DNA from 3 places in the Arsenicicoccus dermatophilus genome. Region 3 is predicted to be linked to each of the others. Evidence: riboswitches for the same ligand, from Rfam matches in the RefSeq annotation. Region 3 holds a riboswitch; each other region holds the start of a gene.
What was found. A riboswitch is a leader RNA that binds a small molecule or an ion and turns the genes downstream of it on or off. The one in region 3 is predicted to bind cobalamin.

Region 1 (4,588 bases), on a different contig from region 3:
CTGCGGGACCTGCCGCGCGCGGGTGGTCGAGGGGGAGGTGCGGATGGACCGCAACTACGCCCTCGAGCCTGACGAGGTCGCTGCCGGCATCGTGCTGGCCTGCCAGGCCCACCCGCTCACCGAGACCGTCAGCCTGGACTACGACGCCTGAAGGGGCGGCGGCCCTGGGCTGCCGGGGCGCACGAGGGAGCCGAGCATGAGGGGTGCACGACGCACCACGGTCGCGAGAGCCTGCGCGCTCGCCATCGTCGGCACGCTCACGCTGGGGGGATGCACGGGCGAGCCCCTGGAGCTCCCGCCGACCCCCTCCGGCGTCGCCCCGCGGACCCCGGCGCCGTCGGGCAGCCCACCCACGCCGTCCCCCGCCCGCACCGTGCCTCCCGGCGGCCCGCAGCCGGTCCCCACGATGCCGGGAGGTGACGGCCCGCAGGCCGCTCCGGGCGAGGCCGAGGCGGTGTTGGACCAGGTGTCCCGCTTCGTCGCCGCGGCGACGAGCCTGCACGCGGTCGGCACCCTCAACCACGGCGGGGTCCCGATGACCTTCGACCTCGCAGGCACCCGCGACGGGCTGATTCTGGCGGGCACGGTGTCGGTCGGCACCCAGCCGCCCGTCGAGATCCGTCGCATCGACGGAGTGACCTACGTCCGCTCCCCGCGCACCACCGCGACGGCCCGCGGTCGGTTCGTGCGGATGTCCAGCGGGCCGGCGACCCAGCTCGGCATCCTCGGGGTGGGCAGCCTCGTCGACGCGGTCCAGCGCCTGACCGGCCACCGCGTGCCGATGCGGATGACCTCGGTCTCCTACGCCGGCCGGCGCGCCCAGGAGCTCGCCCTCGGACGGGTCACCACCCTCGTGGTCGCGGCGGACGGCAGCGGCCGGCTGCTCAAGGTGCAGACGACGGCGGGACCGGACGCGGGGAGCATCGAGTTCGACCGTTGGGACGAGCGGATCGCGGTCGCCACGCCCCGGCGCTCGCAGGTCACGCGGCTCCCCGGGGGCTAGGCCCGAGGGTCGACCGCGGTCAGGCCGAGGACGGCAGGTCCAGGGCGGTAGGGGGCCGGGTCAGGCCGGGAGCTCGGGCGCCGGGGTGCCCAGGTCCGACCCGGTCGCGGTGGTGACGCCCCGACGGGCGCGGTAGAGCACGTGGTGGCGCAGCACGTCGTCGGCCGCGACGAGCGGGTGCTCGAAGTCGTCGGCGAGGTGGTGCGTCATGCCGAGCCGTTGCATGACCGCGCGGGACCGCAGGTTGATCGAGGAGGTGAGGGAGACCACCTCGTCGAGCCCCAGGACCTCGAAGGCGACGCGCAGCGCCTCGGTCGCCCCCTCGGTGGCATAGCCGTGACCCCACGCGGGCCGGGCCAGCCGCCAGCCGATCTCGACGCAGGGCATGAAGTGCGCGGCGAACCGGGGCTGGTCGAGCCCGACGAAGCCGATGAAGGGCTCGCCACCGACCACCTCGACCGCCCACAGGCCCCATCCCTGGGTGTGGACGTGCCGGTCGCAGCGGTCCGCGAGGTCGTCGCTCTCCTTCCGGGACAGGGGTGCGGGGAAGCAGGCCATCACCTCGGGGTCGGCGTTGAGCGCCGCGAACGGCGCCCGGTCGTCGGGCCGCCAGGGGCGCAGGAGGAGGCGTTCGGTGCGCAGCTCCAGCGGGGGGTGCACCGGCGGGACGAGGATGGCATCCGTCGCGGACATGGGACGAGCGTAGGGGTGGACCGGTCAGCAGCACCGGGCGACACCCATCACACCAGTGATAACCATTCTCATTTCGGTGCGCTGTGGCATACTCCGAAGGGTCATCCCGAGGGTGCGCAGGAAGCCGGTGAGAGTCCGGCGCGGTCGCGCCACTGTGAGCGCGGGTGTCTGCCCCGCGCCAGCCAGAGACTGCCCCCTCGGCCATCTCCACCGGGACGCGTCATCCCCCCCAGAAGGAGTGCCCATGCACATCACCGAGGGCTATCTGCCCCCGCTGCAGGCCGCGGCCTGGACCGCGATCGCCGCCCCCTTCGTCGTCCACGGCGGCCGTCAGGTCGTCCGCGAGGTCCGCGAGACTCCCGAGAACCGTCTGCTGCTCGGGGCCGCGGGTGCCTTCACCTTCGTGCTGTCGGCGATCAAGCTGCCCTCGATGACGGGCTCGTCCAGCCATCCCACCGGCACCGGCCTCGGGGCCGTGCTGTTCCGCCCGCCCGTCATGGCCTTCCTCGGCGGGATCGTGCTGATCTTCCAGGCTCTCCTGCTCGCCCACGGCGGGATCACGACCTGGGGCGCCAACGTCATGAGCATGGCCGTCGTCGGCCCCTGGGTGGGTTATGGGGCGTATGCCGCAGCCCGGCGGCTGGGGGCCCCGCAGCTGGTGGGGGTCTTCCTCGCCATGGCCCTCGCCGACCTGTCGACCTACTGCACCACCTCGCTGCAGCTGGCGCTGGCGCACCCGGACCACGCCACCGGGGTCCTCGGCGCCCTGGGCAAGTTCCTCTCCATCTTCGCCGTCACCCAGGTCCCGCTGGCGCTGGCGGAGGGCTTCCTCGGGGTCCTGGTGTTCCGGGTCCTGGCCGACGCCGCCCGCCCCGAGCTCACCCGCCTCGGGGTCCTCGCCGAGGGCCGCGGACGCGCGGCCGCGCAGCAGCCGGAGGTGGTCGCATGACCCGGGCACGGTGGATCACCCTCGGATGCGTCCTGGCCCTGGTCGTGCTCTTCGCGCTGCCGTTCGTCGTCGCCGGGGGCGGCGCCGCGGACGGCGAGCGCTTCGGCGGGACCGACTCGGCCGCCACGGCCGCGATCGACGCCTCCGACCCCGGCTACCGGCCGTGGTTCCACAGCATCTTCGAGCCGTCGAGCAGCGAGGTGGAGTCGGGGCTGTTCGCCATGCAGGCGGCGATCGGGGCCGGTGCGCTCGGCTACGTCGTCGGCCGCCTGCACGGCCGCCGCGACCGCACCCACCAGGCCACCGGGTCGGGCTCGACCCGGTCGCTCCCGACGGGCGGCGCCCCCGCGGACTCCCTGCCGACGTGCTCCGAGACCGGCGGCCGGAGCTGACGTGTCCGGCGGCCTGGCGATCGACGACGCGGCCTGGGCGGGGGCCTGGCGCCCCCGCGCGGTGGCGGACAAGGCGCTGCTCGGCCTGGGGCTGATGGCCGTGGCGCTGGTGCTGCCCCCCTGGCCGGGGTCCGTGCTCGTCGCCGTCGCCAGCCTGGTGGTGCTCCTCCTCGGGGCGCGGGTCCCGGCGGGTCTGGTCGCCCGGGCCATGCGGGCGCCGCTCGCGTTCATCGTGCTCAGCGGGCTCTCGGTGGCGGTGAGCCTCGGTGCGCCGCAGGCGGACCCGGCATACCTGCGCCTGGGCTGGCTGGCCGTCACCCACCGCGGGGTGGCCGAGGCGGCCGGGCTGACCGCGCACGCGGTGGCCGGGACCCTGGCCGTGCTCGTGCTCGCGGCCACGACCCCGGTCGTGGACCTGCTGACGGCGCTGCGTCGGTTGCGGATGCCCGACGCGTGCGTGGAGGTGGCCTCGTTGACCTACCGCATCCTCTTCGTCCTCCTGGAGGCCCAGGGTCAGATCCGGGAGGCACAGGCGGGGCGCCTCGGCTACCAGGGGTGGCGCACCTCCCTGCGCTCGGCGGGGATGCTCACCGCGGCGGTCCTCACCCGCTCGTGGGACCGGGCCAGGAGGTTGGAGGAAGGGCTCGCGGGTCGCGGCTACGAGACGGCCCTGCTCACCCTGCCCCGCACCGAGCGGCACTCCCCGGCCTTCGTGGCCGGCACGCTGCTGCTGCTCGCCACCGTGTCGGCCTCGTCCTGGGCGCTGGGGGCCCGATGAGCCACCGCGGACCCGGCTGCGACCACGGCCGGCGCGACCCCGAGGTCTACCGGCTCGTCGCCCGCGGGCTGCGGGCCGGCTATCCCGGCGGCCCGGAGGTGCTGCACGGCGCGGACCTGCAGGTGACGGGGGGTCGGCGGCTGGCGATCCTCGGCGCCAACGGGTCCGGCAAGACGACCCTGCTGCGCTGCCTGGCGGGCAGCCACCGGCCCGCGGCTGGCCAGGTGTATGTCGACGGCGAGGCGGTCGACTACTCGCGCAAGGGACTTCGGGCCCACCGGCAGCGCGTGCAGCTGGTGCTCCAGGACCCGGACGCGCAGCTGTTCAGCGCCGACGTGCGCCAGGACGTGTCCTTCGGGCCGATGAACCTCGGGCTGCCCGTCGAGCAGGTCCGTGAGCGCGTCGCGGAGGCCCTCACGCTCCTGGGGATCGAGCACCTCGCCGATCGGCCGACCCACCAGCTGTCGTATGGCGAGCGCAAGCGGGCCGCCACCGCCGGAGCCGTGGCCATGCGTCCGCAGCTGCTCCTGCTCGACGAGCCCACGGCCGGCCTGGATCCCCGGGGGGTCGACGAGATGCTCGGCGCGCTCGGGCGACTGGAGGAGCACGGCACCACCGTGGTGCTGTCCACCCACGAGGTGGATGCGGCGCTGGGGTGGGCCGACGAGGCCGCGGTCGTCGCCGACGGCGCAGTCGTCCAGGGGCCGGTGGCCGAGGTGCTCGCCGACCGGGATCTGGTGTCCCGGGCCCGGCTGCGGCATCCCTGGCAGGTG
Region 2 (4,588 bases), on a different contig from region 3:
GCAGCGGCGCCGCCCGCGACCACGCCGGGCGCCTCCCCGGACCCGACCGCCTCGGCCGCCGTCGCCACCGACCTCCGTCGCGGTCTGGACCTGCTCGTGGCGCACGAGCCCTATGCCGCGGACGCCTTCCCCGCCGCCCGGGTGCGCCTCAACGGCCACATGCACTCGGCTGCGCTGCGCGGCAACCGGATCCAGCTGGGCACCTTCACCGGGGGCGGGGTCGTCGCGCACTACAGCCAGGACCCCGCGGGCGCCGAGCTCAACGGCCAGCCCTATGCCTTCGACATCCTCAGCTACGGCGCCGACTGCCGCCTGGAGACCCTCACCCGCTACAGCTACCGGGACCTGCTCGAGGGGCGGCCGGTCTACGACGACGTCCGCGCCGTCAACGGTCGCTCGATCCAGGCGCCCCAGCCCTCCGCCGGACGGGTGTGCCGCGCCGACGCGCCGCTGACGCTGGCGACCGTCGTGGCGGACGCCCCCGACCCGAGCTCCTCGCCCACGCCGGCGACCACCAGCACCACCCCCTGACCGAGCGGCTCACCCCACGCTGACCTCCCCCGCGCCGGGTGGGACGGGAGCGGGGTGCCGGGCGCGAGGCGTATGGCGGGACGGGACGGCGACCACGTCCCGGCGTGCGGTCAGCGGCGGGCGCGCGAGCTGACCATGCGCCACAGCGCGATGCCGCTCGGCACGGCCACGGCCGCCGCGGTGGCGTAGTCCTTGCGGCGGAAGGCCTGCCACGCCGAGACCAGGCTCGACACCATCAGGGTGCCCGAGGCGGCGTTGTTCACGGACTGCTGGTTGATCGGCATACACCCTCCAGGACAAGAGTCACGGTCGATCACCGAGCGTATCTTCCGGTGCGTCAGGAGGGGCCCGAACGACGCACGACGGGCCGCCCCGCAAGGACGGCCCGTCGGGTCGCGGGATCAGCCGTGGCGGTGCACGCCGATGTGCTCCACCATGATCTGCCCGTCGGCGAGGTCCTCGGCGACGACCGGGCGCCAGCCGACGTGCATCAGGTGGCCGAGGGCGCGCGAGTCGGAGGCCAGCGAGACCTTGGGGTGGCGCAGCGCAAAGAGCTCGATGATCACGTCGACGAGGGTCTGGGTCAGCCCGGGCTCGGCGTGCTCGGCGGCGGGCACCGTGAGCAGGCGCTGCAGCTCGACGTGGTCGCCGCGCAGCGTGCCGGCGGCATACCCGGCCAGCCGGCCGTCCAGGCTCACCGTCACCAGCCGGAAGCTCTCGTCGCCCTCGCGCCGGGCGAGCCACGGCACGGTGGCGTCGGCCGACCGGGCGGCCTCCTCGAGGTGGGTGAGGTCGTCGCGCAGGCGCTGGGCGCCGGCGGCGTCGTAGTGGGAGACGCGCATCGACAGCATGGTGGGCATGGGTCCTCCAGACCGAGTCGGGTCCGACGACCCGGGTGGGTCGCCGCGCTGGCAGGTCTTCGGACTCGCGGGCGTCGCGCGGCAGGCTGACCTGCACGCGGGCCTAGGCGCCGCTTCCCGAGCCGACCGCTCAGTGCGTGTGGCGCGGTCGTTCCCGCTCACCGCTGCACCGCGGGCGGCTGCCCCCGGCGCAGTCCCGGACTCGCACCGGGTTCCCTCTTGCCCCGGCGCGCCCGAGGGTGTGCCGGACCAGTGCGGCCCAACCTATCCAGGCGGCGCGGAGGGGGCTCGTCGGGACGCGTTCCGCCGGTTGCGGTTCCCGCGATGACCGCCCCCGGCCCGCTCACGGCAGCAGACCTCCCTGGGTCGGTCGGATCCGCCTGCTCGACCAACCCCGGCCGGCCCGACCGCCGCCGGCAGGGACGATCCAGCGCTGCTGGTAGGGGTCGAGGGTGAGGTCCCACCAGACGTCCTCGCCGGTCAGCGCGTCCTGCAGCCCCGAGAGCGGCCCGAAGCCCGCGAACCCGTGGATCGACGCGTGCTGCGGCTCGGCGGTGAGGTTGGCGAGCACCAGGCAGTGCCCGCGCGGGCCCGTCCGCCACAGCGCGAAGACGTGGGGGTTGTCCAGCGGCACCGCGTCGATGGCCTGCTGGGCGTGCAGCTGCGGCAAGGACTTCCGCGCGGCGACGAGCGCCTGCAGCCCCTCGAAGACCCGCGCCGGCACCGTGCCCGCCTCGTGCCGCTGCTGCGCCGCCGTCCAGTCCATGCGCGGCCGGTGCAGCCAGCGGTTGTCGTCCGCGTGCGCCGGGTCCTCGACGTACGACCGGTCGTTGATCATCCCGATCTCGTCCCCCATGTAGATCAGCGGCACGCCGCCGAGCGCCAGGACGAGCCCCTGCAGCAGCAGGATCCGGCGTATGCCGAGGAGCTCCGCCCGCTCCCGCTCGGCACCCGCGAGCCGGCGAGCCTGCTCGAGACCGGCGAGGGACGCGAGGGACCCGCTGATCCGGCGGTCCCCGGTGGCGGGGTTGGCCTGGAAGACCTCGCCGACGGCCCACGACCCGGGATGCGCGCCGGAGTAGAAGTCCGACAGGAACGCGCGGTGGGCCGGCCCGGACAGGCCCACCGCGGCGGCGTGCTCGTCGCTGACCGCCCACCCGATGTCGTCGTGGAGCCGCACGTAGCCCAGCCACGCGGCGGTGGGCGGCAGCGGCGGCATCGCCCGCACGGTGTGGGTGAGCAGTCGGGCGGAGCCTTCGGCGAGCGCCGACCACAGCGCGACCATGTAGACGTTGTGGTAGGCGAGCTCGCACTCCTTGCCGGTCGCCTCCCCCTGGCCGAGGTAGGGCGCCAGGTCCTCGGGCGCGACGATGGCCTCGGCGAGCAGCAGCACGCCGGGCATCGCCAGGCGGGTGAGCGCACGGAAGGCCTGCAGCACCAGGTGTGCCTCGGGCTGGTTCTGGCAGCTGGTGCCGAGCCGCTTCCACAGGAAGGCGACGGCGTCGAGGCGGACGACCTCGACGCCGGCGTTGCCGAGGTGGCAGACGACGTCGAGCATCTCCTCGAGCACGCGGGGGTTCGCGTAGTCCAGGTCCCACTGGTAGTCGTTGAAGGTCGTCCACACCCAGGACCGCGCCTCCTCCACCCAGGTGAAGCTGCCGGGCGCGAAGTCGGGGAAGACCTCGGGCAGCGTCTGCTCCCACCGGTCGGGCATGGTCCGGTCGGGATAGAAGTGGTACATCGCGCGGGCCTCGGGGTCGCCCGTCACCGCCGCCCGCGCCCAGGGGTGCTCCCGCGCGGTGTGGTTGCAGACCAGGTCCACGACCAGCGAGATCCCCTGGGCGCGCAGCGTGCTCGCGAGGGCGGTCAGCTCGGCGAAGCTGCCGAGCCGCGGGTCGGTCCGCCGGTAGTCCGCGACCGCGTAGCCCCCGTCGTCGGCGCCCTCGCGCGGCAGCAGCACCGGCATCAGGTGCAGCATCGTCACGCCGAGCTCGGCGAGGTGGTCGAGCCGGTCGGGCAGCTGTGCGAAGGTCCCGGCAAAGCGGTCGGTGTAGCAGACGTAGCCGATCGTCTCGGGCCGCTGGAACCAGTCGGGCTGGGAGAGTCGGCGCTGGTCGAGCAGGTGCAGGTCCTGCGGTCGTCCGGCGAAGGCTCGCGCGGCGACGGTCACGAGGCGGTCGAGGACCTGGTCCAGGGCAGGGTCGGCGGCGACCTGCGCAGCGGTGTCCTCACCCACCGTTGCGCCGTACAAGCCCTGGACCGGGCGCACCACGTCGGCCCACAGGGTCGCCAGCCGGGCCTCGAAGATCGCCCGCGCGTCGTCGTCGAGGGTCGCCCACCCGGGCAGGGAGCGGTAGGACCGGGGGATCTCGGGCAGGGGCGCGGCCATGAGGCCATGCTCCCACCGACGCGGCGACGGGGCCCGCAGCCGCTGGCGGCACGGTCGGCGCCGCGCCCGCCCTTCGGGGACAATGGGACGGTGACTGCAACGGAGCATCAGGAGATCGAGCGCAAGTACGACGTGGCCGGCGGGGCCGAGCTGCCCAGCCTGGTGACGCTCCCGGGGGTGGATCACGTCGAGGTGCGTCCCGCCGAGGAGCTGGACGCGATCTACGTCGACACCGCCGACCTGGCGCTGGCCCGCGCCCGGATCACGCTGCGTCGCCGCACCGGGGGCAAGGACGCCGGCTGGCACCTCAAGCTCCCGGCCCGCAAGGACGTCCGCCGGGAGCTGCACGCCCCCCTCGGCGAGGAGCCGACCCGCGAGGACGGCTCGCTCGACCTGCAGCGGCTGCAGGTCCCGGCCGAGTTGCTCCCCCACGTGCTCGCGCACACGCGGGGCCGCGACATCACCCCGGTCGTGCGGCTCACCAACCAGCGGACCACCGCCGAGCTGTATGCCGGGGAGCAGCGCACCTTCCTCGCCGAGGTGTGCGCCGACCGGGTCACCGCGACCCCGCTGCGAGAGGGCCTGACCGCGAGCGCCTGGAGCGAGTGGGAGGTCGAGCTCGTCGACGGGCCCCTGTCGCTGCTGGACGCCGTCGAGGGGGTGCTGCTGGCCGCCGGCGCACGCCCGGCGAGCGGCCCGTCCAAGCTGGTGCGGGCCCTGGGGTCCCTCGCGCCGCGGCCGGTCGCGATCCACGCCGTCCCCGACAGGCCCACGGCCGGCCAGGTGATGATGGCGGCGCTGCAGTCCA
Region 3 (4,535 bases):
CGTCGTCGTCCGTGGCCGTCGGCGTCGTCCTGGCGATGGTGTCGGCGATCGCCTTCGGCACGAGCGGTCCCTTCGCGAAGGCGCTCCTGGAGAGCGGGTGGTCGCCGGCCGGTGCGGTGCTGGTCCGCCTGAGCGGCGGGGCCCTGGGGCTGGCGGTCCCGACCCTGATCCTGCTCCGGGGCGACCTGCGGCCCTTCGGCGCGAGCTGGAAGGTGGTGTGCGGCTACGGCGTGGTGGGGGTCGCCTGCAGCCAGCTCTCCTACTTCATGGCGGTCTCCCACCTGTCCGTCGGGACCGCGATGCTCCTGGAGTACTTCGCACCCGTCCTCGTCGTGGGATACCGATGGGCCCGGGACCGAGAGGTTCCGCGCCCGGGCGTGCTGCTGGGATCTGCCCTGTCGGTCTGCGGCCTGTGCCTGGTCGTCGACGTCGCGGGTGGCATCACCGTCGATCCTGCGGGTCTGTTCTGGGGGATGTGCGCGGCCTGCTGCAACGCGGCCTACTTCGTCCTCGGCGCCAGGCCCACCCGGGGCCTCCCGGCGGTGGGCTTCGCCGCCGGGGGCATGGCGGTGGGAGCGCTCGTCATCGGGGCCGCGGGCCTGCTCGGCATCGTCCCGGTCGCCGTGGCCACCGGGGAGGTGACGCTGGCGGGAGGCTCGCGGCCGTGGTGGCTGCCTGCTGCGGGCCTGGCCCTGGTGTCGGCAGCGGTGGCCTACGGCTTCGGCGTGGCGGGAAGCCGTCGGCTGGGATCCACGGTGGCGGCCTTCATCGGGCTCAACGAGGTGCTGGCCACGATCCTGCTCGCCTGGCTCCTCGTCGGTGAGGTGCCGGGTCGGATGCAGCTCGCCGGGGGCGCCACCATCCTCGTGGGCGTCCTTGCCGTCAAGCTCGGTGGCCTCCCCGGCCGGTCGGCGTGTTGCAGGCTCGACGAGGCCAGGGCTAGGGTCGGTGGGTCGGTCGCACCCGAGGGGTGCCAGGGAACCCGGTCGGAGTCCGGGACTGACGCGCAGCGGTAGGGGAGCTGCGCAGGGCACGATGCCACTGGCGAGAGCTGGGAAGGCGCTCTGCGTGAACGATCCCGAGTCCGAAGACCTGCCGACGTTCGACCCGATCGGGCCTCGCGCACGGGCCCTGGCGAGAGTTGGTTCTGGTGTCTGCCTCCGACCTGTCGGTCGGCGACGCGCTGGTGGCCGCGGGCTACCCGGTGATCGTCGACCCTGACGTGCACGAGCCCCGTGCCGGCCTGTGGCTGCCTCTGGCGGAGGTGCGACGGCCGGAGCGGGTCCTGGAGCTGGTGGAGCGATACACCGCGTGGCTCCGGGTCCCGCACCGAGCCGCCGGCGGGGCCTGCGCTGGCCAGCACTACGCCGGACGCGTCGCCGGCTATCTCGTCGGCACCTGGGCGCTGACCGGCGGGATCGCCTCGCTCGAGGACCCCCGGCTGCTGGCCGAGGTGGACCAGCACGGCCGGACCCTGCGGCTGATCGTCCCGCGGGACCCCCGGACCGCGCCGGGAGGGGCGCCGGAGCTGGTCCGCGGCCTGCAGAACCACCTCGCGCCCCTGCTCGACGTCGTGCGGGTGGCCGTCGGCGTCACCCCACGACTGGCGTGGGGCGGGGTCGCCACCTCGGTCGCGGGCGCCTTCGGCCGCGCCGTGCAGACCGTGCCGATGTCCCGCCGGGCCGAGGTGGTGAGCGGGGCGCACGCCGCGCTCGACCCCGCCCGGTGGCCCGGGGAGAGGCCACTCGTGACGCTGGCCGCCGACGCGACCAGCCACGGGCGGCACACCTGCTGCCTGATCTTCCTGTCCGCCGACCACGAGGAGTGCCGCACGTGTCCTCGCCGCGTCCGCCTGCAGCCCTGACCGTCGTCGTCCTCGCGGTCGCGCTGGCGGCCAGCTGTGTCGTCTCCCTCGCCTTCGGATCGGAGCCGTTGCCCCTGCCGGACGTATGGCGGGTCGTGGCCGCCCGGCTCACCGGGGGCACGACCGATCCCACCTACGACGCCATCGTCTGGGACCTGCGAGCCCCGCGCTCCCTGCTCGCCGCCGTGGCTGGCGCCGGTCTCGCGGTGGCCGGTGCCGGGATGCAGACGCTGGTGCGCAATCCCCTGGCCGATCCCTACCTGCTCGGGGTCTCGTCCGGAGCCTCGGTGGGGGCCACCGCGGTGATGACGACCGGCGTGCTGTCCGGGCTGGGGGTCTGGGCGCTGTCGGGCGGGGCGCTGCTGGGGGCGCTCGCCGCGTCGGCGCTGGTCTACGCCGTCGCCATGGCGCAGGGCGGGCTGACGCCGCTGCGCCTGGTGCTGACCGGGGTGGTCCTGTCGTCGGCCTTCAGCGCGATCGCCAGCTTCCTCGTCTTCCTGTCCAACGATCCCCGGGCCGCCCAGTCGGTGCTCTACTGGCTGCTCGGCAGCGTGGCCGCCGCCACCTGGGAGCTGCTGCCGCTCGCCACCGTCGTGACGCTGCTCGCGGTGCTCGCGATGGGCGCGGCATCCCGGTGGCTGGACGCCCTGGCTGCCGGCCCGGACCTCGCGGCCTCGCTCGGGGTGCCCGTGGGGGCCCTGCGGACGGGCCTCTTCGTGGGCCTCGCGGCTCTCGTCGGGGTCCTGGTCGCCGTGTCCGGCGGCATCGGCTTCGTGGGGCTCGTGGTGCCGCACCTGGCCCGCATGGTCGTGGGGGCTCGACACCGGGTGGTGGTCCCGGTCGCCGCCCTGGCCGGCGGGCTCTTCCTGGTCTGGGTCGACGTCCTCGCCCGCGTGTGCGTCCGGCCCCAGGAGATCCCGCTGGGGGTCGTCACCGGGCTGGTGGGGGCACCGGTCTTCCTCCTGCTGGTCGGGCGACGCCACTACCGCTACTCGGGGAGCCGCTGACGTGCGGATGCAGACCCACGACCTGACCGCCGCGGTGGACGGCCACGTCGTCCTGACCGGGGTGGACCTCGACCTGCCCTCCGGCGGCGTCACCGCGCTCGTGGGGGCCAACGGCTCGGGCAAGTCCACCCTCCTGCGCACCCTCGCCGGCATCGCGGCGGCTCCCCGAGGGCACGTCGTCGTCGGGGGCGACCGGGTCGACCGCCTCCGCCCCCGGGAGCGCGCCCTGCGGATCGCCCTGGTGGCCCAGGAGGACTCCCCGCCCGACGACCTGCTCGTCGGCGAGATGATCGCGCTCGGCCGCATCCCCCACGCCCGCCCCTGGAGCCTCGGTGGCGCCGAGGAGAGACAGGTCGTCCTGCACGCCCTGGCCCAGGTGGGGCTGCAGGACCTGGTGGACCGGCCGTGCCACGCCCTGTCCGGCGGGGAGCGTCGCCGAGCCCTCCTCGCCCGGGGACTCGCCCAGGACGCGCCGGTCCTGCTCCTCGACGAGCCCACCAACCACCTGGACGTCGCCCAGCAGCACCAGCTGCTGCGGCTGGCCAGAGCGGCCGGTCGGACCGTCGTGATGGCGATCCACGACCTCGACCTCGCCCACCGCTACGCCGACCACGTCGTCGTGGTGGGGGAGGGATCCGTCCTCGACCAGGGACCGCCCGCCACCACGTTGACCGGCCCTGCGGTCGCGCACGCCTTCGGCATACGCGCCTCCACCCTCGTGGATCCCGCGACCGGACGGACCCACCTGGTCTGCGACCCGCCCGATGAGGAACCCATCCCCACCAACCCTCCCGAGGAGAGCTGACATGAACCCACGCCCCGTCGTCCTTGCCGGCGCCCTCGCCCTCGCCCTCGTCTCCGGCGCCTGTGGCGCCCCCGCCCCGCGCGGTGGCGCCGGCGGTGCCACGGCCGGCGCCACCGTGGAGGTGACGAACTGTGGTGAGAGCGTGCGCTTCCCGACTCCCGCGAAGAGAGTCTTCGTCAACGACGGCAACATGATCGCGATGGCGCTCGCCGTGGGCGCGCAGGACCAGCTGGTGGCCGTGACCAGCCTCCAGAAGGACACCCCCGTCCTGGAGCAGGTCTACGGCGACGCCGCGCGGCACCTGCCCGACACCGGCGCGGACTACCCGACGCTGGAGGGGGTCCTCGCCAAGCGTCCGGACGTGATGGTCGCGGGGTTCAACTACGGCTACAGCGAGTCGCGCAACCTCATGCCGGACCTGCTGCGGAGCAAGGGAGTCGCGGCCTACGTGCTGTCGGAGAGCTGCCGGCAGAAGGCCGGGGAGAAGGCGCGCGGCACGATGGACCCCTGGTCCGCGCTGCGGGCCGACCTGACCAACCTGGGTGCCATCACCGGTCATCGGGACCAGGCTCGCCGGGTCACCGACGACCTCGACGCCCGGCTGGCCGCCCTGCGCGCGGCACCGCAGGCGACGCGGCGGCCCGTCGTGCTCCTCTTCGACAGCGCCAAGGGCGCGGTCTTCACCAGCGGACGGTATGGCGGCCCCCAGGGCATCATCGACGCGGCCGGCGCGGCGAACCTCGCCGCGGACGTGGCGGACACGTGGACCACCGTCTCGTGGGAGAAGGTGGCGACGGCTAAGCCCGACTTCATCGCCTTCGTGCACTACGGGCAGCAGACGATGGCGGACAAGATCGCC

Region 1: linked by a shared signal. The riboswitch ahead of MM438_RS09965 (energy-coupling factor ABC transporter permease) and the one ahead of MM438_RS16845 ((2Fe-2S)-binding protein) in region 3 are both predicted to bind cobalamin.
Region 2: linked by a shared signal. The riboswitch ahead of MM438_RS14740 (hypothetical protein) and the one ahead of MM438_RS16845 ((2Fe-2S)-binding protein) in region 3 are both predicted to bind cobalamin.

Annotation. Positions count from the first base shown of each region.
Region 1 covers NZ_JAKZHU010000001.1:2,167,417-2,172,004, reverse strand. The annotation lists gene paaE (1,2-phenylacetyl-CoA epoxidase subunit PaaE) at 1-151, shown strand, start outside; gene MM438_RS09975 (hypothetical protein) at 197-1,003, shown strand; gene MM438_RS09970 (GNAT family N-acetyltransferase) at 1,064-1,696, opposite strand; cobalamin riboswitch at 1,778-1,908, shown strand; gene MM438_RS09965 (energy-coupling factor ABC transporter permease) at 1,941-2,645, shown strand; gene MM438_RS09960 (energy-coupling factor ABC transporter substrate-binding protein) at 2,642-3,037, shown strand; gene cbiQ (cobalt ECF transporter T component CbiQ) at 3,039-3,815, shown strand; gene MM438_RS09950 (energy-coupling factor ABC transporter ATP-binding protein) at 3,812-4,588, shown strand, end outside.
Region 2 covers NZ_JAKZHU010000003.1:59,190-63,777, forward strand. The annotation lists gene MM438_RS14730 (metallophosphoesterase family protein) at 1-531, shown strand, start outside; gene MM438_RS14735 (hypothetical protein) at 642-815, opposite strand; gene MM438_RS14740 (hypothetical protein) at 933-1,391, opposite strand; cobalamin riboswitch at 1,425-1,660, opposite strand; gene MM438_RS14745 (amylosucrase) at 1,735-3,780, opposite strand; gene MM438_RS14750 (CYTH and CHAD domain-containing protein) at 3,871-4,588, shown strand, end outside.
Region 3 covers NZ_JAKZHU010000002.1:218,976-223,510, forward strand. The annotation lists partial or broken gene MM438_RS17015 (EamA family transporter) at 1-872, shown strand, start outside; cobalamin riboswitch at 938-1,113, shown strand; gene MM438_RS16845 ((2Fe-2S)-binding protein) at 1,151-1,864, shown strand; gene MM438_RS14315 (FecCD family ABC transporter permease) at 1,834-2,871, shown strand; gene MM438_RS14320 (ABC transporter ATP-binding protein) at 2,879-3,676, shown strand; gene MM438_RS14325 (ABC transporter substrate-binding protein) at 3,678-4,535, shown strand, end outside.